4 regions of the Ensifer sp. NPDC090286 genome follow, and region 4 is predicted to be linked to each of the others. Evidence: predicted binding sites of a transcription regulator. Region 4 holds the regulator's gene; each other region holds the start of a gene.

Region 1 (5,582 bases), on a different contig from region 4:
TGATGCCGCGTTCTTTTTCGATGTCGTTGGAGTCCATGACGCGTTCGGCAACGCGCTGGTTTTCGCGGAACGAGCCCGACTGCTTCAGGAGCTCGTCAACAAGGGTCGTTTTCCCATGGTCGACGTGCGCGATAATCGCGATGTTACGAATGCTCATTTTTCGTCTCGGAAGGTTCAGGGCAAGCCCCGATGGGCCACGCCGCTTTTTCAATGGTCGCGCTCATACAGGTTTTTTTGCGATTGCGAAAGGGGGGCGCACGCATCAGCGTCGTGGTCAAATGCCGGTAGGCCATGGGTTTGCACTCGCCAGGGGTCTCGCGAACGCCGTTTGGAAAGCTGTTGGCCGCGACCGAATTCCTCATGCAATTGCGGCCGGATCGAGCGTCACGCGCCAGAGTTCCTGGTCCTGCCGGTCCATCAACCGCACCGTCATTTGCTGTGTCTGGCCGTTGATATCGACGATGCCAAAGAATTGCAGGCCGGCCGATGGCGGCAGGTTGCTGTCGATGCCGCCGCCGGACGCCTTGATGAAGCGGACCTCCGGCCCGAAGGTCATGTCGAGCTCCTTCGGCCCGTAGGTGCCGGAATGCAGCGGCCCGGACACGAACTCCCAAAACGGCGTGAAATCCTTGAAGGCGGCGCGACCCGGATCGTAGTGATGCGCGGCGGTGTAATGCACGTCCGCCGTCAGCCAGACGAGATTGTCGATGCCGTTGTCGCGGATGAAGCGCAGAAGATCGGCAAACTCGCGTTCGCGCCCCGTGGGCGGACCGTTGTCGCCATTGGCGATCGCGTCCGAACCGCGCCGGTTGGTGTAATCGTCCCAGACGACGAGACCGATCGGCATGTCGCAGGCGATCACCTTCCAGGTGGCCCGCGAGGCAGCCAGCTCGCGCTTCAGCCAATCGACCTGCCGCCAGCCGAACAGCGCGCCGCCGCCGTCTTCCTGGTTTGCGCCGCGATAGGATCTGAGGTCGACGAAAAACACGTCGAGCAATGGGCCATAGGCGATCTTCCGAAAGATGCGGCCGGGCTGCGTCGCAACGTTGCGGATCGGCGTCATCTCGTTGAACGCTCGTGCCGCCCGCTCGGCATAGACAGCGACATCCTTTTCCGGATAGCGGGCATCGTCGCGAAGGTCGGTCGAGGCCGACCAGTTGTTCAGCACCTCATGGTCGTCCCACTGGTAGAAAGTGGGACAGACGGCGTTCAGCTGCCGCACATGCTCGTCGAGCAGATTGTATTTCCATTGCCCGCGATATTCTTCGAGCGTGCGCGCCACGTCGCGCTTTTCATGCGTCACCACCCGGTTCTTCCAGATGCCGCCGTCGCGAAGCTTGATCTCGTCGGGGATCGGGTTGTCCGCATAGATCGTATCGCCGGAGTGAATGAAGAAGTCCGGCTCGTGCTGGCGCATCGTCGAATAGGTCTTCATGCCGACATCGTCGATGCCCCAGCCCTGCCCGGCGGTATCGCCAGACCAGACGAAGCGGATCGAGCGCTTGCGCAAGGGGGCCGTGCGGAACCGGCCGGTGACCGGCTCGGAGACGCGGTTCACGTCGTAGAGATCCGTGGCGGTGAAGCGATAGAAGATGTCCTGGTCCGGCAGCAACCCATCGAGCGAGCACTTGACCGCACAGTCCGTCTGCGACGTCGCTGTCAGATCGGCAAGGCGAAAGGGATTGGTGAAGCTCTCGGTGGTCGAATATTCGACCGACACCTTCGACGGGCGATCGGCCCGCGCCCAGATCATGCCCGACGACGTGTCGACATCGCCCGATTGCACGCCATGAATGAATTCCGGCCGCCCGTAGCCGCGCGCATAGAACGGCGTCGCGAGACCGGATGAGGCCACGAAGCCCGCGGCACCGGCGGAAAGCAGGAAAGAACGCCTTGAAAGCGTCTTGAGGATATCGGCCAAACAGACCTCCGATTCGGCAGCGCCACCGCGCGTGCCGGACCTTTGGTCATCTGGGTGTCAGCGACGTAACAGGGCCATGAAACTATTTGAACGGTTTGGCGACAGTTCGGTGAAGGTCGGCGCCGGCCGCGGCGACAATGGCACGATGGCAATCGCCACCAATGCTGCTATCAAGGTGACCGTCGTTGACCTCGGTGAACCCAGGCAACGACCCCGCCCCTGCCGCCGATGGCGGCCCCTATTCGACAGGTGATCATCGTGCCCCACGCCGCCAACGTCTCCGTCCGCGACCGCCTGGAACAGATCCTGAGCCGGCTCAACGATCGCCGGCACGCGGAAAAGGCTTTCGTCCGTCTCTACGAAGAGAGCGCGCGCCGCGAGGCCGACGCAGCCGACCGTCGCCGGCAGGAGGGGGACAGCCTTGGGCCGCTCGACGGCAAGATCGTTTCGATCAAGGATCTGCTGGATGTCGCCGGCGAACCGACGCTTGCCGGCTCCATCATTCGCCGCGATGCGCCGCCGGCCCAAAAAGACGCGCTCGTTGTCCAGCGGCTGCGCGCTGCCGGCGCCGTGATTATCGGCAAGACGCATATGACCGAATTCGCCTTCACGGCGGTTGGGCTTAATCCGCACTACCCCGTGCCCGGCAACGCCACCGACGAGCGCCTGATCCCCGGCGGCTCGTCTTCGGGGGCCGGCGTCTCGGCGGCCGAAGGTACCTGCGACATCGCCATCGGCTCCGACACCGGCGGCTCCATCCGCATCCCTGCGGCGCTGAACGGCATCGTCGGCTTCAAGCCGACGGCGAACCGCATCCCGCTCGACGGTGCCTTTCCGCTCTCGCCGGTTCTCGATTCGCTCGGACCGCTCGCCCGGACCGTTGCCGATTGCGTTGCAGCTGACGCCGTGATGGCCGGCGAGCAACCAAAACCGCCCGTCGGCCGTTCGATCGCAGGCCTACGGATCGGCATCCCCCGCGGCAGGTTGTTTGAAGACCTCTCCCCCGAAGTCGCCGATGCCTTCACAGCGAGCCTCGACCGGTTGGAGAAAGCGGGCGCTGAGATCGTCGACTGCACCATCGACGACTTGATCGAGAAACTCGGCGAAGCGACACGCATCGGCTCGATTGCGGGCCTAGAGGCAAGCCGTGTCCACGCCGGCTGGCTGAACGACGAGACCGCCCCCGTTGACGACAGGGTCAAAGTCTCGCTTCGCCGCCGCATCTTGGTGGCCGACGCGGCGATCTCGGATCTGCTGCAAACCCGGCATGCGCTCACCCTCGCCATGGACGAGCGGCTTTCGCCCTATGACCTCATCGCACTGCCGACGACGCCGATTGCCGCCGTGTCGATTGCCAGCGTCGACAACGACGCCAAAGAATACGACCGCGTGGAAAGTCTGCTGCTGCGCAACTGCCAGGTCGCCAACCAGTTCGATCTCACGGCCATTACCCTGCCGATGCCGGGCCTCGTGCGTCCGGCTGGACTGATGCTGGTGGGGAGAAACGGAACCGATGCGACGGTTCTATCCGTCGCTCTTTCGGCCGAAGCGTTGCTGCAGGAAAGCTGAGCAGCAGCCGGCGGTCATGCCACGGATCGTCGGCCTGTAAGCAGGCCGGGGCGGCAGTCGTTATGGACAAGGGTGCCGGAGCGACGACGGGGCCGTCCAAACAGGATCCGCAAAGCCCTGTCCTCTGCAGCCGCGCGCCCGCCTGCGGGCATAGCGTCAACGTTTCAGGGCGCGAAGGATCAGCCAGACGGGCACACCGATGACCAGCAAAATCACCACCCAATGCCAGATAGAAATTGTCATCCTGCGCCTCGCCCCTCGTGCTGGCGACACGCATTCCGAACTCTCTCGAAAAGGTCGACACGTCGCCGGTTAGAATCGGGCGAAGATAGGATGTTTCCTCGCCGATTCGCAACCGATGGTGGATCGGCCCAGAGGGGTAGCCCGCCGGGGAGACGCGCCCTGCTTCAGTGCATCGTTTCGCCGGAGATCTCGTCGCTCAGGATGCGGAAGGCATCTTCAAGGGCAGCGACCAGCACGTCGGTCAGTTCGTCGCCGTCATTGTTCGCGAGATAGAGGGCAACCATCGAATCGGATGGATCGCGGTAATGCTCGATATCGTTTGACATATCATTGTCCTTTATTCGCCGTGTCACATCCCGGCCATTGAGGTGACGATAGGCGAAGGGACTTGCGTAAAGCTGGATGCATGATGTCCGGCAAAGGGCATTCTGCACGCAACGTCGCGTTACTCTCCTTGCGTTCCCTAACGAGGCCGGCCGACAAAGGATAGAGGATAGCGACCTATTTCGCTCGCGCCGGGCGGCCGAGCACGCTAGAGCATGTCGCGGACGAACGGCGCGGGAATGAGCATGTCGAAGAAAACCAAGAGCGACGAAACCGCGGACGTGCAGCGCCTGAAGCTCGATTTCCCTGATATCCATGCGGATCTCATCGCCGGGCGCATCCCGTCGCTGCGCAAGGCGCTTATCGTGGCAGGGCTCAAGGACGAGCGCACGCGCCTCGACAAGCTCAAGAACTCCTGGACCAAGGCAAGCCCGGCCGAGCGTGAAACGTTCCTCAATTGGCTGAGCAGCAACGGCGCCGCCGACGGGCTTGCTCCGCGCGCTCAAATCGATCCACCGCTTGCATCGCCCCCGGCGATTGCCAGCGGTCGCTACCTGCTTCCCGAAACGATCGCCGAAATCCGCGCGATCATGAACCGCCGCCGGATGCGGGCGAACGACATCATGGCCGAGATGGGATTTGCCGGCGACGACCTGTCCCTCACCCGCGCCCTGGCGAAGGGCGCTAGCCTGCGGCTCTCAGTGATTGCCGCGCTGGAAACCTGGCTGCGCAACAACGCGGCGGAATAAACCCACCGGTCAATCGTCCGCTTTCGACGCCCATTTCTCCCCGCTGCAACCCGCATTGCCGGCGCCGCGACCGTTGCGCGCGTTCAACAAAAGAAAATTGCAACTTAAACCTGAGCAGATCCTTGAAAGCACGAAAGCGGTGCTTTATGTTATTGCTCATGGCCCAGAGCAACCACACGTCGATCTTGTGCTACGACCTCGCGCCGGACGCGGACGCCAGACACGCGCTGGAAGAAACCTTCGTGGCCTACGCCGACATGCTGGCGATGCTCGATGAACTCGCCGGCGAAAAGGCGGGCGCCAACCTCGTAACGCTGCATGAACTTGCCTACGAAACGGTCCGGGAGCGCACCGGGCTTCCGGCACGCATGGTCACGCTGGGATTGCGTGACTTCGCGGCAAATCGCGGACAGCAGGCCAATGCCGGCCGGCTGCCGCTGGACGACAAGCTTTTTGCAATCAAGGGACCGTCGGACCTGACCGTCGCCACCGTGCGCGGTCGCGTCGCGATCCCATACGACGTCGCCGGTTATACGTCCGGCACCCTGAATATCTTCGCCGCCCAACTCGTTGCGCAGGACGGCGGCTATCAGATCCACATCGGCGTCACCCCGCATTCCGACCGAACGGAGAAGAAAATGATGACGAATGAAGGCATCCTGTCCCGCATGGGCCGCTTGATCGCCGGTCTCGCCAATGCCGCCGTCGACAAGGCGGAAGGCAGCAACAAGATCGTGATCGTCGAGCAGGCACTCCGCGAAATCGACGCGGCCGCC
Region 2 (5,582 bases), on a different contig from region 4:
CCGGCGCCGATCTCGAAGACGATCAACGACAAGGGCCTGATCGCCGCCGGCGTTCTCTCGGGCAACCGTAACTTCGAAGGCCGTATCTCACCGGACGTCCAGGCGAACTACCTCGCTTCGCCGCCGCTCGTCGTCGCCTACGCGCTTGCAGGTTCCGTCCAGAAGGACCTCACCAACGAGCCGCTCGGCGAGGACAAGGACGGCAAGCCGGTCTTCCTCAAGGACATCTGGCCGACCTCCAAGGAAATCCAGGAGTTCATCTTCAAGTACGTCACCCGCGAACTCTACGCGACCAAGTACGCCGACGTGTTCAAGGGCGACGAAAACTGGCAGGCCGTTCAGGTTCCTCCGGGCCAGACCTACGCCTGGGACGATGGTTCGACCTACGTGCAGAACCCGCCCTATTTCGTCGGCATGGGCAAGTCCGGTTCGGGCATTTCCGATATCAAGGGCGCCCGCGTGCTCGGTCTCTTCGGCGACAAGATCACCACCGACCACATCTCGCCGGCCGGTTCGATCAAGGCTGCCTCGCCGGCTGGTGCCTACCTCATCGGTCATGGCGTCGGCGTTGCCGACTTCAACCAGTACGGTACGCGTCGTGGCAACCATGAGGTGATGATGCGCGGCACGTTTGCCAACATCCGCATCCGCAACCACATGCTCGGCCCGAACGGCAAGGAAGGTGGCTACACCATCCACTATCCGTCGAAGGAAGAGATGTCGATCTACGACGCCGCCATGCAGTACAAGGAAGAGGGCGTTCCGCTCGTCATCTTCGCCGGCGTCGAATACGGCAACGGCTCGTCGCGCGACTGGGCTGCCAAGGGCACCAACCTGCTCGGCGTCAAGGCCGTCATTGCGCAGTCCTTCGAGCGTATCCACCGCTCGAACCTCGTCGGCATGGGCGTCATTCCCTTCGTCTTCGAAGAAGGCACGACCTGGGAATCGCTGGGCCTCAAGGGCGATGAGATCGTCACGATCGAAAACCTCGCCAACGTCCAGCCGCGCGAAAAGCGCATTGCCAAGGTCACCTATGGCGACGGCAGCGTGAAGGACGTGCCGCTGGTCTGCCGTATTGATACGCTGGATGAAGTGACCTACGTCAACAACGGCGGCATCCTGCAGACGGTTCTGCGCGACCTCGCCGCTTAATCGCGCGAGCGCAGACAAGGCTCTCGAGCCGGGACGCCGAAAGGCGCCCCGGCTCTTTCTTTGAGGTGCAACTGCCGCGATCCGGCTGCTGGATCGCACTCACTTGCCACCTCACTCCAACGTGACTTCCCGTTGATGCGGGGGCGTCGTATGTAGTGAACTCCCCCACAAGGAGTAGGCCGACGGCCGGTAACGAAGTGACGCCATGACATCCGCAGACCGTTCTTTCATTCGTCCTGTTGCACTGGCTCTCGGGCTGCTCGCAGCCGCCAGTACCCCCGTCGGGGCGCAGGAGAAACAGGCGGTCAAGGGCGTTGTCGAGCTGTTCACCAGCCAGGGCTGTTCGTCCTGTCCGCCGGCGGATGCGGCGCTGAAGTCGCTGGTCGACGAAGGCGATGTGGTGGCGCTCGCCTATCACGTCGACTACTGGAACTATCTCGGCTGGGCCGACACGCTGGCATCGAAGGAAAACACCGAGCGGCAATATGCCTATGCGCGCATGCTCGGTCGCAACGGCGTCTACACGCCGCAGGCGATCCTGAATGGCCGCGACCATTTGAACGGCGGCAACCTGCAGGCAATCAAGACGCGGCTGGAGACGATGAAGGCGGAAGGCAAGGGGCTTGCCGTTCCCGTCGACGCCAAGATCCTCGGTGAAGAAATCCAGATCACCGTCGGCAGCGGTATCGGCAAGGCCAATGTCGTCGTCGTCTATTTCGATCGCGCCAAGATCGTGAAGATGGAAAAGGGGGAAAACAGCGGCAAGGAAGTCCCCTATTGGCATGCGGTGCGTGACATTCAGACGATCGGCATGTGGGACGGCCAGCCTGCGACCTTCACGCTGCCGGCGACGGTGTTGACCGAGCGCCCCGGAAACAGCGGCTGCGCGATTCTGTTGCAATCGATGAAGGACAAGGAAACGCCGGGCGCCATCATCGGCGCTGCGGCCGTGCTCGCCGGCCCTCAGGGCAAATTGTAGGGACGGCGAAGCGCAAGGGGTTGGTTCGGCCCGGCAGCATCGAGGGGCTGGGGCTGAGGGTTCGAAGTTACCGGACCGAACCGGCCATAACTGCGTTCGGTGAACTCCCGCAGCATGACGATCTGACCGGACATACGGTGGCAACGACTCTGTCCGTCAGCGCCCGCGAGTTTTGCGATGAATTGGGGCGCCGGTTTGACTGAAATGGGGCAGAGGTAAGAAATGACCTCACCGTCCCATGGCTTCCGGCTTGCTTTTCGGCTCGTGTCAGGCACACTGTAATCGTTCTGTCACAACAGAAGGCCGGATTGCCGATGACCGATGAGCCGGATTTGCCGCAAGGCGAGGCGCGCCATCAGCGCGAGACCACTTCCGAAGTGGTCGTCGATCTTCACGAATACAAGAACGCCAAGAACGCTCCCCCCATCACTTTCCATCGCCGCGAACTAGACCAGATCCTATGGGTCTACGGTCGCATGGTCGGCGAAGGCGAGTGGCGGGACTACGCCATCGACCACTTGAGGGACCGCGCGGTCTTCTCGGTGTTCAAACGTTCGGGCGAAATGCCGCTCTACCGGATCGAGAAGAACCCGAAACTGGCCGCGAAGCAGGGCGCCTATAGCGTGCTGAACATTCACGGCACGATCCTGAAACGCGGTCACGAGCTTGCCCAGGTGCTCAAGGTATTCGACAAGGTGCTGAGGCTGGTGGAAACCTGACCACCCGGGAAAGGGTGCTATCAGGGCGCACGCCGACGTCACAGGCGGCAACGGCACGATTTGCCTATGCGCGCTGCGAGCGCGCTTCGCCGACCGAGATCCTTCAGCAAGCGACGATCACTGGTAGAGCGTGTCCGGATAGACGTCTTCCGGCGGGTCGGTCGCCTGCCCCTCGCCAAGCGCGAGCTGCATGATCGTCGTGTCGAGCCAGCGGCCGTGCTTGAAGCCGGTCGCTTTCATCGTGCCCTGGAGTTCGAAGCCGAGCGACCGGTGTACGGCGATCGAGGCCGGATGGGCACCGCCGATCACCGCGACCATCTGGCGGAAGCCGAGCTCCGTGCAACGCCGCACGAGTTCGACCAGCAGCGCCTTGCCGGCACCCTTGCCGCGCGCTTCCGGCGCCAGGTAGATGGAATCCTCGACCAGGAAGCGATAGGCCGTGCGCGTGCGGAAACCGGATGCGTAGGCATAGCCGATGATCGTCCCGCCCTCGTCTACCGCGACCATATAAGGGTAGCCGTTGCCGATGATCGTTTCGAACCGGGCCCGCATCTCCTTTTCGGATGGCGGGTTGATCTCGTAGGTCGCGACACCGTGCAACACGGATTCGCGATAGATCTCGGTGACGACGGGAAGATCGGCCAGGGTGGCGTCGCGCAGGGTCAGGGACATGGCTTTAAACTTGATCCCAAGGTTTCGTCGTCCTTTCACTCCCACGGAGCCCGGACGCTTTCAAGCTGCTTGAAGAAACAAAAAAGGCGGCCGAAGCCGCCTTTTCCGTCTGCTGTTCAGACTTAGTTGTTCCGGTTGCCCATGAACTGGAGCAGGAACATGAACAGGTTGATGAAGTCGAGGTAGAGCGTCAGCGCGCCCATGATCGCCTTGCGGCCGGCAACGGTGCTGTCATCGGCTTCAAAGTACATTTCCTTGATCTTCTGCGTGTCGTAGGCGGTGAGGCCTGCGAAGATCAGCACGCCGATCACGTTGATCGCGAAGGCGAGCGCCGAAGAGCCGAGGAAGATGTTGACGATAGACGCGATGATGACGCCGAACAGACCCATGATCAGGAACGAGCCCATGCCGGACAGGTCCTTCTTCGTGGTGTAGCCGTAAAGCGACAGGGCGCCGAACGAAGCGGCGGTCACGAAGAACGTCTGAACGATGCTCTGGCCGGTGTAGATCACGAAGATCGACGACAGCGACAGACCCATCAGGGCGGCATAGATCCAGAACGTCGTCTGCGCGGCAGAAACGCTCATGCTATTGATGCGGAAGCTCATGAAGAACACGAGTCCCAGCGGCGCCAGCATCACCACCCACTTCAGCGGGCTCGTGTAGATCGCAGCACCGAAGGCAGTCAGCTGGCCATCCGAAAACGCCATCTGGAAGGCCAGGTAGGCCGCGACGCCAGTGATCGCCAGACCAAGCGCCATCAGGTTGTAGACCTTCAGCATGTATGCGCGAAGGCCTTCGTCAATCACGGCACCCGCCTGAGCGCCGGCGGGCGACATTCGGGTTTGGTAATTTCTCAGATCAGCCATTGTTTCCTCATTCAAGCTCCGGTGGATGTTACGGTGTCGGGCGGCGAGTATCGCCCTGGAAGATGAGCTTCCACGCCCAGGCGCCGCTGCGGAGCTCCAGCATGCCTGTGGACAAATATGATGCCGAAACCCGCTGCACACAAGACCCGGCACTCCCGGATTCCGTTGCACCGGACCGATTCAGTCCGGTGCAATAGGGATTTACGGTTAACTCGGCCCGGTCAAAGTTCGCGCAGGACCGGCGCCGCCTTCTGCCCGAGAATGCGCCATGTACCGGCAAGTCCGATGCCGACCGTCATCACCAGCGCCGCCACAACCGTCACGATCGCCACGTCGGGCAGGAAGCTCGACGGCAGCGTCATGATGCGGTTGACGACGAACCAGGCGGCGATACCGCCGGCAAACAGCGCAAAAACGGCGGTTGCAAGACCGAGGATTGCGTATTCGTAGCTGAACGCCTTGATGAGCGTCACCCGCGTTGCGCCCAGCGTCTTCAGGACGACCGCGTCATGGACGCGCGCCCGGTTGCCGGCAGCAAGCGCGCCGGCCAGCACCAGCACGGAAGCGACCAGCGCCACGGCCGCCGCCGCCCGGATCGCCGTTGCCAGCTGCCCGAGCAGACCATTCACAATGTCGAGAGCGTCCTTCACCCGTACGCTGGTGATCGTCGGATAGGCATTGGTGACGGCCTTCAGGACCGCCGCCTCCTCTTCCGGCGTCGCCGACGGATCGATCACCGTCGCCAGCCAGGCATGCGGCGCGCCGGCAAAGGTATTTGGCGAGAACACCATGACGAAGTTGATCGACAGCGATTCCCACTCGACATTGCGGAAATTGGCGATCTTGGCGGTGATGTTGCGGCCGAGCACGTTGACGGTGACCGTATCGCCGATCTTCAGGCTGAGTTCGCCGGCCTCCTCCGACGAGAAGGAAACCAGGGGTTCGCCACTGTAGTCCGCCGGCCACCAGGTGCCCTCGGACAGCGTCGAGTTCTCCGGCTTGTTCTTGGCGTACGTGATGCCGCGGTCGCCACGCAGCACCCATTGGCCTGCGGGCGGCACGTTGCGGCTGTTCACGTCCTCGCCGTTGAAGGCGGTGATGCGGCCGCGCAGCATCGGCACTTCGATGACCTTGCCCTTCGGGATCGCCTGGTTCAGCACCGAGCGGAAACCTTCGATCTCGCTGCCCTGG
Region 3 (5,582 bases), on a different contig from region 4:
GCGGAAAGCCGCTTCGCAAATTTCCTGGAAATGCTCTAGAGGCCGGCGAAAGCCGGAACGGTCATGGCAACTTCCCTGCTCCCGCGACACCTGAGCGACAACGGCGCCGTCATCGAGCGTCACTGGCAGGAACTCAGTTCCCGCCGCCGGCTCTACTCCTGGCTCGGCTTCGGCGTTCTCCTCCTGGCGCTGTCGGGTTCGCTCTGGTTCGCCAACGATTCCAATGCCGGCAAGTTCTTCGACCGTTTGCCGCATTTCTTCGATTTCGTCGGCGATCTCGCGCCGCGCGACGGGCTGGAGATTTTCCGCGCCATGTTCGACCTGCCCTCGCCCTATGACGACGGCAGCTTCAAGTACAACTACCCCGAGGGCCGGCTGTACCTGACCGAGAGCTTCTACATCCCCGAATACGTGCACAAGATGCTGGAGACCGTGAACATTGCGATCTTCTCGACGGTGATCGGCACGGCCTTCGGCTTCGTGCTCTGCTTCCTTGCCGCGCGCAACCTGATGCCCAATCCGTGGATCCGCGGCATCGTTCGCCGCATCATGGAAGTTCTTCGCGCCTTTCCGGAGGTGGTGATTGCCGGCTTCTTCCTTGCGATCCTGTCGCTCGGCCCCATTCCGGCGATCGCCGCCGTCTCGATCCACACGATCGGCGCGCTCGGCAAGCTCTTCTATGAAGTGGTTGAAAACGCCGACATGAAGCCGGACGAGGGCCTGCGGGCTGCCGGCGGCAACTGGATCGAGCGCGTCTGGTTCGGCATGGTGCCGCAGGTTCTGCCCAACTTCACCAGCTACTTCCTGCTGCGCCTCGAGATCAACGTACGCGCCTCGACGATCATCGGCGCCGTCGGCGGCGGCGGTATCGGCGAGCTTCTCCGCCTTTCGATCGGCCAGGGACACCAGGCCAAGACCCTTGCAATCGTCCTCCTGCTGTTTGCGACCATTTTCGCCGTCGACCAGTTTTCCGCCTGGCTTCGCCGCCGCCTCGTTGGCGAGCAGGCCTTCCAGCTTGCCCAGTAGGTGCGCACCATGACCACGACTACACGATTGAACCCGATGGAAATGGACGCGATTGCGAGCCGCCATCCGGAACTCCTCAAATCCTCGACCTCCAGGCGTGTGCGCACCGCAGCCATCGCCGGTGGCGTCGTCGTCTACCTCATCTTCAGCTGGTGGTTCTTCTCGATCGGCCACGTGCTCGGCAATGCCAACTGGGGCATCGCCGGCACCTACCTCGCCGACTGGGTTTCCTATGAGGTGCGCCCGGAAATCCACGTCGCCCCCGACCGGACGATGCGCCTCAACTATCAGCGCAATTCGCCGCTCGGACCCAATCCCAATCCGGATTGGGTGGAACTCGACAGGCAGACGGTAACGCGCCAGGTCGAAATACCGGCCGCCGCCACGCAGGCGGTCAAGCCGAAGGCTAGCTCGTCCTTCAGCTTCATGGCCCCCGGTTCCGCGCTCGGCGGCACGGCCGCTGCCGAAACGCAGACCCGTGTCGAAACACGGACAGAAGAAGTCCTGACGCGCGTCGTCGTCACCTACAACCGTTCGACCAGAATCGAGATCGCCGATGGCCTCGTAAAAGCGACCCATGGCGGCGACACGCTTGTCATGGCCGTCGACGGCGCCGACACGGTGCGGCCACAGGGCGTATTGCCCGCCTGGGCGACACAGAAGCGGCCCGGCGAAAAGATCGTGCTTGCGTTCGGCGCCACCGGCTGGGCGGAAGTCGAAGGCGACGAGGTTTCCGTCCGAAACCGCTTCTTCGGCTGGGCGAACTTCCTTTTCGACACCAACTCGCCCTTCTTCGGCAAAAGCTATGGCGAGGTCGCCTCGCTCGTCACATCAGGCGAGCGCATCGATCCGGCCCGTTCCAACCTGTCGCTTGCCTGGAACAACATCCTCTATAACGCCGAGTGGCAGCATCTGGATGTCTGGACGAAGTTGCTGCAGACCGTCGTCATGGCCTTCGTCGGCACGCTCTTTGCATCGCTGATCGCCTTCCCGCTCTGCTTCCTGGCCGCCCGCAACATCACCCCGAGTTTCCTGACCAACCAGGTGGTCAAGCGCTTCTTCGACTTCCTGCGATCGGTGGACATGTTCATCTGGGCACTGTTCTTCACCCGCGCCTTCGGCCCCGGACCGCTTGCCGGCATCTCGGCGATCTTCTTCACCGACACCGGTACGCTCGGAAAACTCTATTCCGAAGCGCTGGAAAACATCGATGACAAGCAGCGCGAGGGGGTGAAGTCGGTCGGGGCGACGCCGCTTGCGGTGCAACGCTTCGGCGTGCTTCCGCAGGTGTTGCCGGTCTTTGCCAGCCAGGCGCTTTATTTCTGGGAATCGAACACCCGTTCAGCAACGATCATCGGCGCCGTCGGCGCCGGCGGCATCGGGCTCAAACTCTGGGAAGCGATGCGTACCAATTCCGATTGGGAAAATGTCGCCTATATGGTGCTTCTGATCTTGCTGGTTGTCTTTATTTTCGACAGCATCTCGAACGCGTGCCGTTCGCGCCTGATGGGCAGCAAGGCACATTGACGACAGCCAAGCATTTGCGTGTCCGCCATCATGATGTTGTCATGGAAATCGGTTAGCTGCGCATCGCATCCCGCAAACAATCGACCCGCCGCCCTGGCGGACCGGTCGCTACAAGAAAGTGAAGACCGTGCGTTATGCCATCTATTTCGCGCCGCCGGCGGACAGCCGGCTGTCGCAGGTCGCGTCCCGTTGGCTTGGGCGCGATGCCTTTACCGGCGAAGACCTCACGCTTCCGACGATCACCGGGATTGATGAAGAAACGCAACGCGCACTGACGGCCGACCCGCGGCGCTACGGTTTTCACGGCACGCTGAAGGCGCCTTTCGAACTTGCCGAAGGCCGGGACGAAGACGAGCTTCTCAGTATTTTCGAGTGCTTTGCCGCCGACCTCGACCCGTTCGAGATCCCCGAGATCGTGCTGCACCAGTTGGGCCCGTTCTTCGCCCTCGTGCCGTCCGCGCCTTGCGCCGACCTGCAAGATTTGGCGGAAGACGCCGTTCACCGCTTCGACCCGTTCCGCGCGCCGCTGTCGGACGCCGACTTTGCCCGCCGAAAGCCAAACAGCCTGCCGGAGCGCCAGAGGCGCTACCTCAGAGAATGGGGCTATCCCTATGTTTTCGAAGAGTTCCAGTTCCACCTTACCTTAACCGGCCCGGTACCCACGGAAACCAGCGGCGTGATGCGTACCGCGCTCGAAACCAACTTTGCCGAGCATATCGGCAAGCCACTTCACGTTACGTCAGTCGCGCTCTTCGTCGAACCGGAGCGCGGCGCACCCTTTACTGTCCGCTCCCTGCTGCCGCTCGGCAGCGACACCCAACGAAAGATCGCATGAGATGAGCAAAGAACAGGTTTTGACCAACGCCCGCATCGTCCTCGAGGATAGCATCCTCGATGGTTCGGTGCTGATCCGCGACGGCAAGATTGCCGATATCTCCGCGGGCACGGTTGCCAGCGGCGAGGACTTCGAAGGCGACTATCTGATCCCCGGCCTCATCGAACTGCACACCGACCACCTCGAAGCCCATTACTCGCCGCGCCCCGGCGTGCGCTGGCTGAAGATCGCGGCGATCCAGGCCCATGATGCCCAGGTGGTCACCTCCGGTATCACCACGGTCTTCGACTGCCTGCGTCTTGGCTCCGACGAGGACGGCGGCTTCCAGAAGGGCGAGATGCGCAGCATGGCCGACGCGCTGGCACAGGCCAAGGAAGAGGGGCGCCTGCGCGCCGATCACCTGATCCACCTGCGCTGCGAGGTCTCGACCTCCGACGTGCTCGATCACTACGAGGACTTCCAGAACGACCCGCAGGTCAAGCTGGTCTCGCTGATGGACCATGCGCCGGGTCAGCGGCAGTTCCAGACGATGGACCAGTACACGCTCTACTACAAAGCCAAGCGCGGCTACTCGGACGAGGAATTCGCGCGCTTCGTCGAGCGGCAGCAGGCATTGTCGGCCAAATATGCCGGTCCGCACCGCACCGCGCTCGCCGAGGCCTGTGCGGCCCGCGGCATCACCATCGCCAGCCATGACGACGCCACCGTCGACCACGTCGAGGAATCGATCGGCTTCGGTATCAAGCTTGCGGAGTTCCCGACGAGCTTCGAGGCCGCCGAGGCGTCGCACCGCGCGGGTCTCAGCGTGTTGATGGGCGCGCCGAACATCGTGCGCGGCAAGTCACACTCCGGCAACATCGCCGCCCGCGATCTCGCCGAGCGCGGCGTGCTCGACGTGCTGTCGTCGGACTATGTGCCGTTCAGCCTGATCCACGCCCCCTTCGTGCTCTCCGACGAACTCGATGCCGTCGACCTGCCGAAGGCAATCGCCATGGTGACGTCGACGCCGGCGCGCACCGTCGGTCTCGATGACCGCGGTCGCATCGCGGTTGGCCTTCGCGCCGATATCGCCCGCGTGCACCGCAAGGAAGGCATCCCGGTCGTGCGCTCCGTCTGGCGCGAAGGACGGCGTGTCGCATGAGCGCGACCGAAAAGGGCGGCGCGCTCGTCGTCGTCGTCGGACCGAGCGGCGCCGGCAAGGACAGCGTCATGGGCTTCGCCGCTCGGCACTTTGCCGATTGTCACGACGTGCATTTCGTCCGCCGCGTCATCACCCGTCCGTCGGATGCCGGCAGTGAAGTGCATGAAAGCGTCTCGGAAGACGAGTTCGTCGAGATGCAGAAGGACGGCGCCTTCGCCGTCTTCTGGGATGCGCATGGGCTGAAATACGGCATCCCCGCCGTCGTGCTCAGGAATGTCAGGGACGGCATGACGGCGATCGTCAATGGCAGCCGCGGTGCCCTGCCGGCGTTCCGCGAAGCCTTCGGCGAGATCGCCGTCGTCGTTGTCACAGCCGAGACGCCGGTGCTTGCAAAACGGCTTGCCGAGCGCGGTCGCGAGAGTGAAGAGGAAGTTTTGCGACGCCTTAGCCGCCAGGCGCCTGACGTCACCTCAGGCCCCGATGTCAGCGTCATCGACAACAGCGGGCGCCTCGACATTGCCGGAAACCGCTTCGTCGAGGTGGTCGAACGGCTGCGCGCAAAGGCGGATCACGCGGTTTAGCGTGAACCACGTTCGCGGCCCGGCAGGCTTGCGAGTCGCGGGCACGCATCGCGATCTCCATTCCAAGGACAGGCGAAGGCTCCGAACCTCAGGGTTCGGAGCCTTTTCTTTTTACCTGCCGTGATGACGAACCCGCGAGAAGAAATTCCAGAGAAATCAGAGTTCTACGGCCATTTTCTCAAAGCTCCCGCTCCGCTTCGCTCGGCCGAGCGCCCTTTCCTTTTCCGCAGGCTCCATAAATTTCCCCTTGTGGAGCAAACTAATATGTATATACATTATATCCAGTGGAGGCGACCTGATGAACGAATTCTCGACCCGCAAGCCAGCATCCGGCATTTGGCGCAATGTGCGCCTCGTGACGCTTGGCGAATCCGTTGACGGTCTTGGCCTCGTCGAGAATGCGGCCGTGGCGGTAGTCGATGGGCGGATCGCCTATGCCGGGCCGGAGAACGGGCTGCCCGCCGAACTCGCA
Region 4 (5,582 bases):
TTCGTGCTGACGCTGATGACGCTTCCGACGATCATCATCGCCACCCGCGCGGCATTGAAGGCGGTCCCGCCGTCGATCCGCTCGGCGGCCCTCGGGCTCGGTGCGTCGAAGATGCAGACCATCTTCCACCACGTGCTGCCGCTCGCCATGCCCGGCATCCTGACCGGCACCATCATCGGTCTTGCCCATGCGCTTGGCGAAACCGCGCCGTTGCTCCTGATCGGCATGGTTGCCTTCGTCGTCGATTTTCCCGGTTCGCCGATGGAACCGTCGACGGCGCTGCCGGTGCAGATCTACATGTGGGCCAACGAGGCGGAACGCGCCTTCGTCGAGCGCACCTCCGGTGCAATCATCATTCTTCTCATCTTCCTGGTCGTCATGAACCTTGGAGCCATTCTGTTGCGACGTCGCTTTGAGCGCCGCTGGTAGTGAGGTAATTACTATGAACATCATGTCAGAAGCAGCAGTCGAGAAGGCCCTGGATCAGAAAATGAACACCGTGCCCTACAAGATGATCGGCAAGGATGTGTCGGTCTATTACGGCGAGAAGCGCGCGCTTTTCGACGTCAACCTCAACATCCGCGAGAACACCGTCACGGCGCTGATCGGTCCTTCGGGTTGCGGCAAGTCGACCTTCCTGCGCACGCTGAACCGCATGAACGACACGATCGAGAACTGCCGCGTCACCGGCAAGATCACGCTCGACGAGGACGACATCTACGACCCGACGATCGACGTCGTCGAACTGCGCGCCCGCGTCGGCATGGTCTTCCAGAAGCCGAATCCTTTCCCGAAGTCGATCTACGACAACGTCGCCTACGGTCCGCGCATCCACGGACTTGCCCGCACCAAGGCCGACTTTGACGAAGTGGTCGAGACCAGCCTGCAGAAGGCCGGTCTGTGGAACGAGGTAAAGGATCGTCTTCAGGAGCCGGGCACTGGCCTTTCCGGTGGTCAGCAGCAGCGCCTCTGCATCGCCCGTGCCGTCGCCGTCAGCCCGGAAGTCATCCTGATGGACGAGCCCTGCTCGGCGCTCGATCCGATCGCGACGGCCAAGGTTGAAGAACTCATCCACGAACTGCGCACGAACTTCACGATTGTCATCGTGACCCACTCGATGCAGCAGGCCGCCCGCGTTTCGCAGCGCACCGCCATGTTCCACCTCGGCAATCTCGTCGAGGAGAACGACACCGACAAGATGTTCACCAATCCGGATGACCAGCGCACCCAGGATTACATCATGGGCCGCTTCGGCTGAGGCCGCATAAGGCTGCAACAGTAACTGCAAAGCGCCCGTAAGGATCGACGATCATGTCCATGCATATCATGTCCGCCTATGACGAAGAACTGAAGTACCTGACGCGCCGCATCTCGGAGATGGGCGGTCTCGCCGAGCAGATGGTCGCCGAATCCGTTCGCGCGCTGGTCAATTCCGACCTCGCTCTCGCGCAGAAGGTGATCTCGGACGACACCGTTCTCGACGACGCCGAGCGCCAGATCGGCGAGAAGGCGATCGTCACCATCGCCAAGCGCCAGCCGGTCGCCGCCGACCTGCGCGAGATCATGGGATCGATCCGCATCGCCTCCGATCTGGAACGCGTCGGCGATCTCGGCAAGAACACCGCCAAGCGCGTGATCGCGGTTGCCGGATCCGGCATTCCGCGCAAGCTCGCCCGCGGCCTGGAGCACCTGGCGGAGCTTGCTCTCGTCCAGCTCAAGGAAGTGCTCGACGTCTACGCCTCGCGCTCGCCCGAGAAGGCCAACAGCATCCGCGAGCGCGACGAGGAGATCGATGCGATCTACACCTCGCTGTTCCGCGAGCTGCTGACCTACATGATGGAAGATCCGCGCAACATCACGCCCTGCACGCATCTTCTGTTCTGCGCCAAGAACATCGAGCGCATCGGCGACCACGCGACCAACATCGCCGAGACGATCTATTACATGGCGACGGGTGCTCAGCCGGAAGGCGAGCGTCCGAAGGATGACACCACGTCGACGCTGGGCTCGGTCAACGACTGAGCGCCGAGCGCGCCGTAAGCATGCATGCCCTTTGAAATTTGATCCGGTCGCGGCTTCGGTCGCGGCCCCGAATTCCTGTATCTGAAGCACGCGGTTTTCGCCCCGCCTTTGAAATCGGCGGACGTGCTCCAGATTTAGAGTGTCTGAGCGCCGGCCGGGCCGATGAGCCCAAGGGTCGCCCGCGGTAAGGAGACGTTACCTGATGTTGCCAAAAATCGCCGTAGTCGAAGACGAAGAGGCGCTGAGCGTTCTGCTGCGTTACAATCTGGAAGCCGAGGGCTTCGACGTCGACACGATCCTCAGGGGCGACGAGGCGGAGATCCGGCTTCAGGAGCGGCTGCCCGACCTGCTCATCCTCGACTGGATGCTGCCCGGTGTTTCCGGCATCGAACTTTGCCGCCGGCTGCGCCAGCGCCCGGAGACGGAGCGCCTGCCGATCATCATGCTGACGGCGCGCGGCGAGGAAAGCGAGCGCGTCCGGGGTCTGGCGACCGGCGCCGATGACTATGTGGTCAAGCCATTCTCCACTCCGGAGCTGATGGCGCGCGTCAAGGCGATGCTGCGCCGGGCAAAGCCCGAGGTGCTGTCGACGCTGCTTCGCTGCGGCGACATCGAACTCGACCGCGAGACCCACCGCGTTCACCGCCGCAGCCGCGAAGTGCGCCTCGGCCCGACCGAGTTCCGTCTTCTGGAGTTCCTGATGTCCTCGCCGGGCCGCGTCTTCTCGCGCTCGCAGCTTCTGGACGGCGTGTGGGGCCATGACATCTATGTCGACGAACGCACCGTCGACGTGCATGTCGGTCGCCTGCGCAAGGCTCTGAATTTCTCGAACATGCCGGACGTTATCCGCACCGTTCGCGGAGCCGGCTATTCGCTCGAAAGCTGACAGATCCGGAAGTCTCCAACAAAAAAAGGGGCCGATCGGCCCCTTTTTTATTGATGCTGTCCGGCTTCTTAGCGGGCCCTGCGGCGCTCGCCCGACGGCTGGTAGGCCAGCCGCGCATGGAAGGTGCAGTAAGGCGAGGATTCCGGGGAATCGTTGCCGCAGAAGTGAAACTCTTCCTTCAGCGGGTCGCCGATCGGCCACTTGCAGGTGCGCTCGGTGAGCTGGGTCAGCTCGAGGCGGCGCGACATCGGCACGACAACGTCGGTCCGGGTGCTGAAATCCTGCTCGGCAACGAGATCGACTTCGATTTCTTCCTTGAGAACGACAGCGCCGGCCGTGCGTGCAACCGGGCGGGCCGAAACGCGCGAAGCGTAGTTCGGCGCACGCGGTGCCGAAGTCGGGCGCTTCGGACGGGCCGCCGTCGTGGTGCTGCCGCCGGCCTTGGCGCGACCTGGCAGGCTCAGGCGGTGAACCTTGCCGATGACAGCGTTACGGCTGACGCCGCCGAGCTGTGCCGCGATCTGGCTCGCGCTCAGGCCCTCGGACCAAAGCTTCTTCAGTTTCTCCACCCGCTCGTCAGTCCAGTTCATTTCTGCACTCTCCGTTCTCAGCGTTGGGGATGGCAGAATCCCTCACCGCACCCCGGCTGAACCCCGGGGTTGCAAACGCGATAACTCTTTTGGTGACTAGGTCCGCCGCATGCGTCTAGTAATTGAATGTTAACGTACTGACCGCTGGACTCTGTGGCAAGAGTCCCGGGAATCAGGCCGAATCGATTTCGTAGTTTTCCCCAACTTGCTCGGCCGGCGTTGCATTTTTGCAAGCCCTCCCGGACGATTTTTCTGCTGCCAGGAATCGATCCTTCATGTTGCGCTGCAAGGCTTGGTTTTGTTGACATTGCAGCGCGAAATGGGAATAGTGCCTGCGCCGCCGAAAGGCGGCATTTTTGATTTTTATCGGACCGCGTGAGGCGCGGGATCGATGTCGATCTGGAGTGAAGGAGAGCCTCGCATGACTGCAACAACGCCGCTTTACGATACCTACATGCGCGCGCCGTTGCGTTTCGAGCGAGGAGAGGGCGCCTGGCTGATCGCTGAAGACGGTACGCGTTATCTCGATTTCGGCGCCGGCGTTGCCGTGAACTCGCTCGGCCACGCGCATCCCCACCTCGTCGAAGCGCTGAAGGCGCAGGCCGACAAGGTTTGGCACCTGTCCAACCTCTATGAGATTGCGGGCCAGGAAAGCCTCGGTCGCCGGCTGACGGCCGTGACCTTTGCCGACAAGGTGTTTTTCACCAATTCGGGTGCGGAAGCGCTGGAATGCGCCATCAAGACGGCACGGCGTTACCACTTCTCCAAGGGTCACCCGGAGAAATTCCACGTCATCACCTTTGAGGGCGCTTTCCACGGCCGCACGATCGCGACGATCGCCGCCGGCGGTCAGCAGAAATACATCGAAGGTTTCGGTCCGAAGGCGCCGGGCTTCTACCAGGTCCCGTTCGGCGACATCGCTGCCGTCAAGAATGCGATCACAGAGGAAACCGCAGCGATCCTGATTGAGCCGATCCAGGGCGAGGGCGGTATCCGCCCGGCGACCAAGGAGTTTATGCAGGAACTGCGCGCGCTCTGCGACGAGTTCGGCCTGCTCCTGATCCTCGACGAGGTTCAGACGGGCGTCGGCCGTACCGGCAAGCTGTTTGCCTATGAATGGGCCGACATCCGCCCGGATATCATGGCGGTCGCCAAGGGTATCGGCGGCGGCTTCCCGTTCGGCGCCTGCCTGGCGACCGAGGAAGCCGCATCTGGCATGGTGGCGGGCACGCACGGCTCCACCTATGGCGGCAATCCGCTGGCCATGGCTGTCGGCAACGCCGTGCTCGACGTCGTTCTTGCCGACGGGTTCCTCACGCATGTGCGCGATGTCGCGCTGGTCTTCCGTCAGGGTCTTGCGTCGCTCAAGGACCGTTTCCCTGATGTCATCGAGGAGATCCGCGGCGACGGTCTGATGCTGGGCATCAAGGTGAAGGGCCCTTCGGCCGATCTGCTGAAGGAAATTCGCGCGGAGAAGCTTCTGGCCGTGCCGGCCGGCGAAAACGTGCTGCGCTTGCTGCCGCCGCTGACGATCACGGCCGAAGAGGCCCGCGAGGGCCTGGCACGTATCGAACGCGCCGCCGAGGCGGTTCGCAAGGCAAGCGGCAACGCCGCAGCCTGAAGATAGCGACCCAGGGCCGAATAAGGCGCTAGAATGACCTTCGTGCGGGCACGTATATAGCGTGCCGCACCAGGGACCGATTTTTCAGACAGGAACCGAGTACGATGGCAGGCACCAGACATTTTCTCGATCTTTCGGCCATGACGGCCGCCGACCTCCGGACGATCATCGACGATGCGCGCGTCCGAAAGGCAGCGACCAAGGCCGGAACCGCCGAGAAGCCGCTCGCCGGCAAGATGCTGGCGATGATCTTCGAAAAGCCCTCCACCCGTACCCGCGTTTCCTTCGATGTCGGCATGCGCCAGCTCGGCGGCGAAACCCTGTTTCTGTCGGGCACCGAAATGCAGCTCGGCCGCGCCGAGACGATCGGCGACACGGCCAAGGTCCTGTCGCGTTACGTCGACGCCATCATGATCCGCACCACCGACCACCGCCGTCTTCTGGAGCTGGCCGAGCATGCGAC

The links. Region 4 encodes PhoB, which activates phosphate uptake and scavenging genes when phosphate is short. Its sites were predicted from a motif close to TGTCATNNANCTGTCAT; they were not measured.
Region 1: the regulator PhoB is predicted to act here: its motif matches at 2,020-2,036, upstream of ACIQUG_RS29585 (alkaline phosphatase D family protein).
Region 2: the regulator PhoB is predicted to act here: its motif matches at 2,409-2,425, upstream of ACIQUG_RS30015 (DUF2794 domain-containing protein).
Region 3: the regulator PhoB is predicted to act here: its motif matches at 2,580-2,596, upstream of ACIQUG_RS13355 (DUF1045 domain-containing protein).

What each region holds. Positions count from the first base shown of each region.
Region 1 covers NZ_JBIVYF010000007.1:135,982-141,563, forward strand. The annotation lists gene typA (translational GTPase TypA) at 1-157, opposite strand, end outside; gene ACIQUG_RS29585 (alkaline phosphatase D family protein) at 359-1,921, opposite strand; gene ACIQUG_RS29590 (amidase) at 2,180-3,490, shown strand; gene ACIQUG_RS29595 (hypothetical protein) at 3,898-4,059, opposite strand; gene ACIQUG_RS29600 (hypothetical protein) at 4,303-4,806, shown strand; gene ACIQUG_RS29605 (PspA/IM30 family protein) at 4,965-5,582, shown strand, end outside.
Region 2 covers NZ_JBIVYF010000007.1:220,534-226,115, forward strand. The annotation lists gene acnA (aconitate hydratase AcnA) at 1-1,152, shown strand, start outside; gene ACIQUG_RS30010 (thioredoxin family protein) at 1,358-2,131, shown strand; gene ACIQUG_RS30015 (DUF2794 domain-containing protein) at 2,446-2,850, shown strand; gene ACIQUG_RS30020 (GNAT family N-acetyltransferase) at 2,968-3,522, opposite strand; gene ACIQUG_RS30025 (Bax inhibitor-1/YccA family protein) at 3,645-4,391, opposite strand; gene ACIQUG_RS30030 (ABC transporter permease) at 4,613-5,582, opposite strand, start outside.
Region 3 covers NZ_JBIVYF010000002.1:683,935-689,516, reverse strand. The annotation lists gene phnE (phosphonate ABC transporter, permease protein PhnE) at 64-1,026, shown strand; gene phnE (phosphonate ABC transporter, permease protein PhnE) at 1,036-2,553, shown strand; gene ACIQUG_RS13355 (DUF1045 domain-containing protein) at 2,681-3,388, shown strand; gene ACIQUG_RS13350 (alpha-D-ribose 1-methylphosphonate 5-triphosphate diphosphatase) at 3,390-4,529, shown strand; gene phnN (phosphonate metabolism protein/1,5-bisphosphokinase (PRPP-forming) PhnN) at 4,526-5,110, shown strand; gene hutI (imidazolonepropionase) at 5,409-5,582, shown strand, end outside.
Region 4 covers NZ_JBIVYF010000003.1:629,549-635,130, reverse strand. The annotation lists gene pstA (phosphate ABC transporter permease PstA) at 1-429, shown strand, start outside; gene pstB (phosphate ABC transporter ATP-binding protein PstB) at 443-1,258, shown strand; gene phoU (phosphate signaling complex protein PhoU) at 1,309-2,022, shown strand; gene phoB (phosphate regulon transcriptional regulator PhoB) at 2,225-2,908, shown strand; gene ACIQUG_RS18245 (GcrA family cell cycle regulator) at 2,977-3,498, opposite strand; gene ACIQUG_RS18240 (aspartate aminotransferase family protein) at 3,920-5,119, shown strand; gene argF (ornithine carbamoyltransferase) at 5,224-5,582, shown strand, end outside.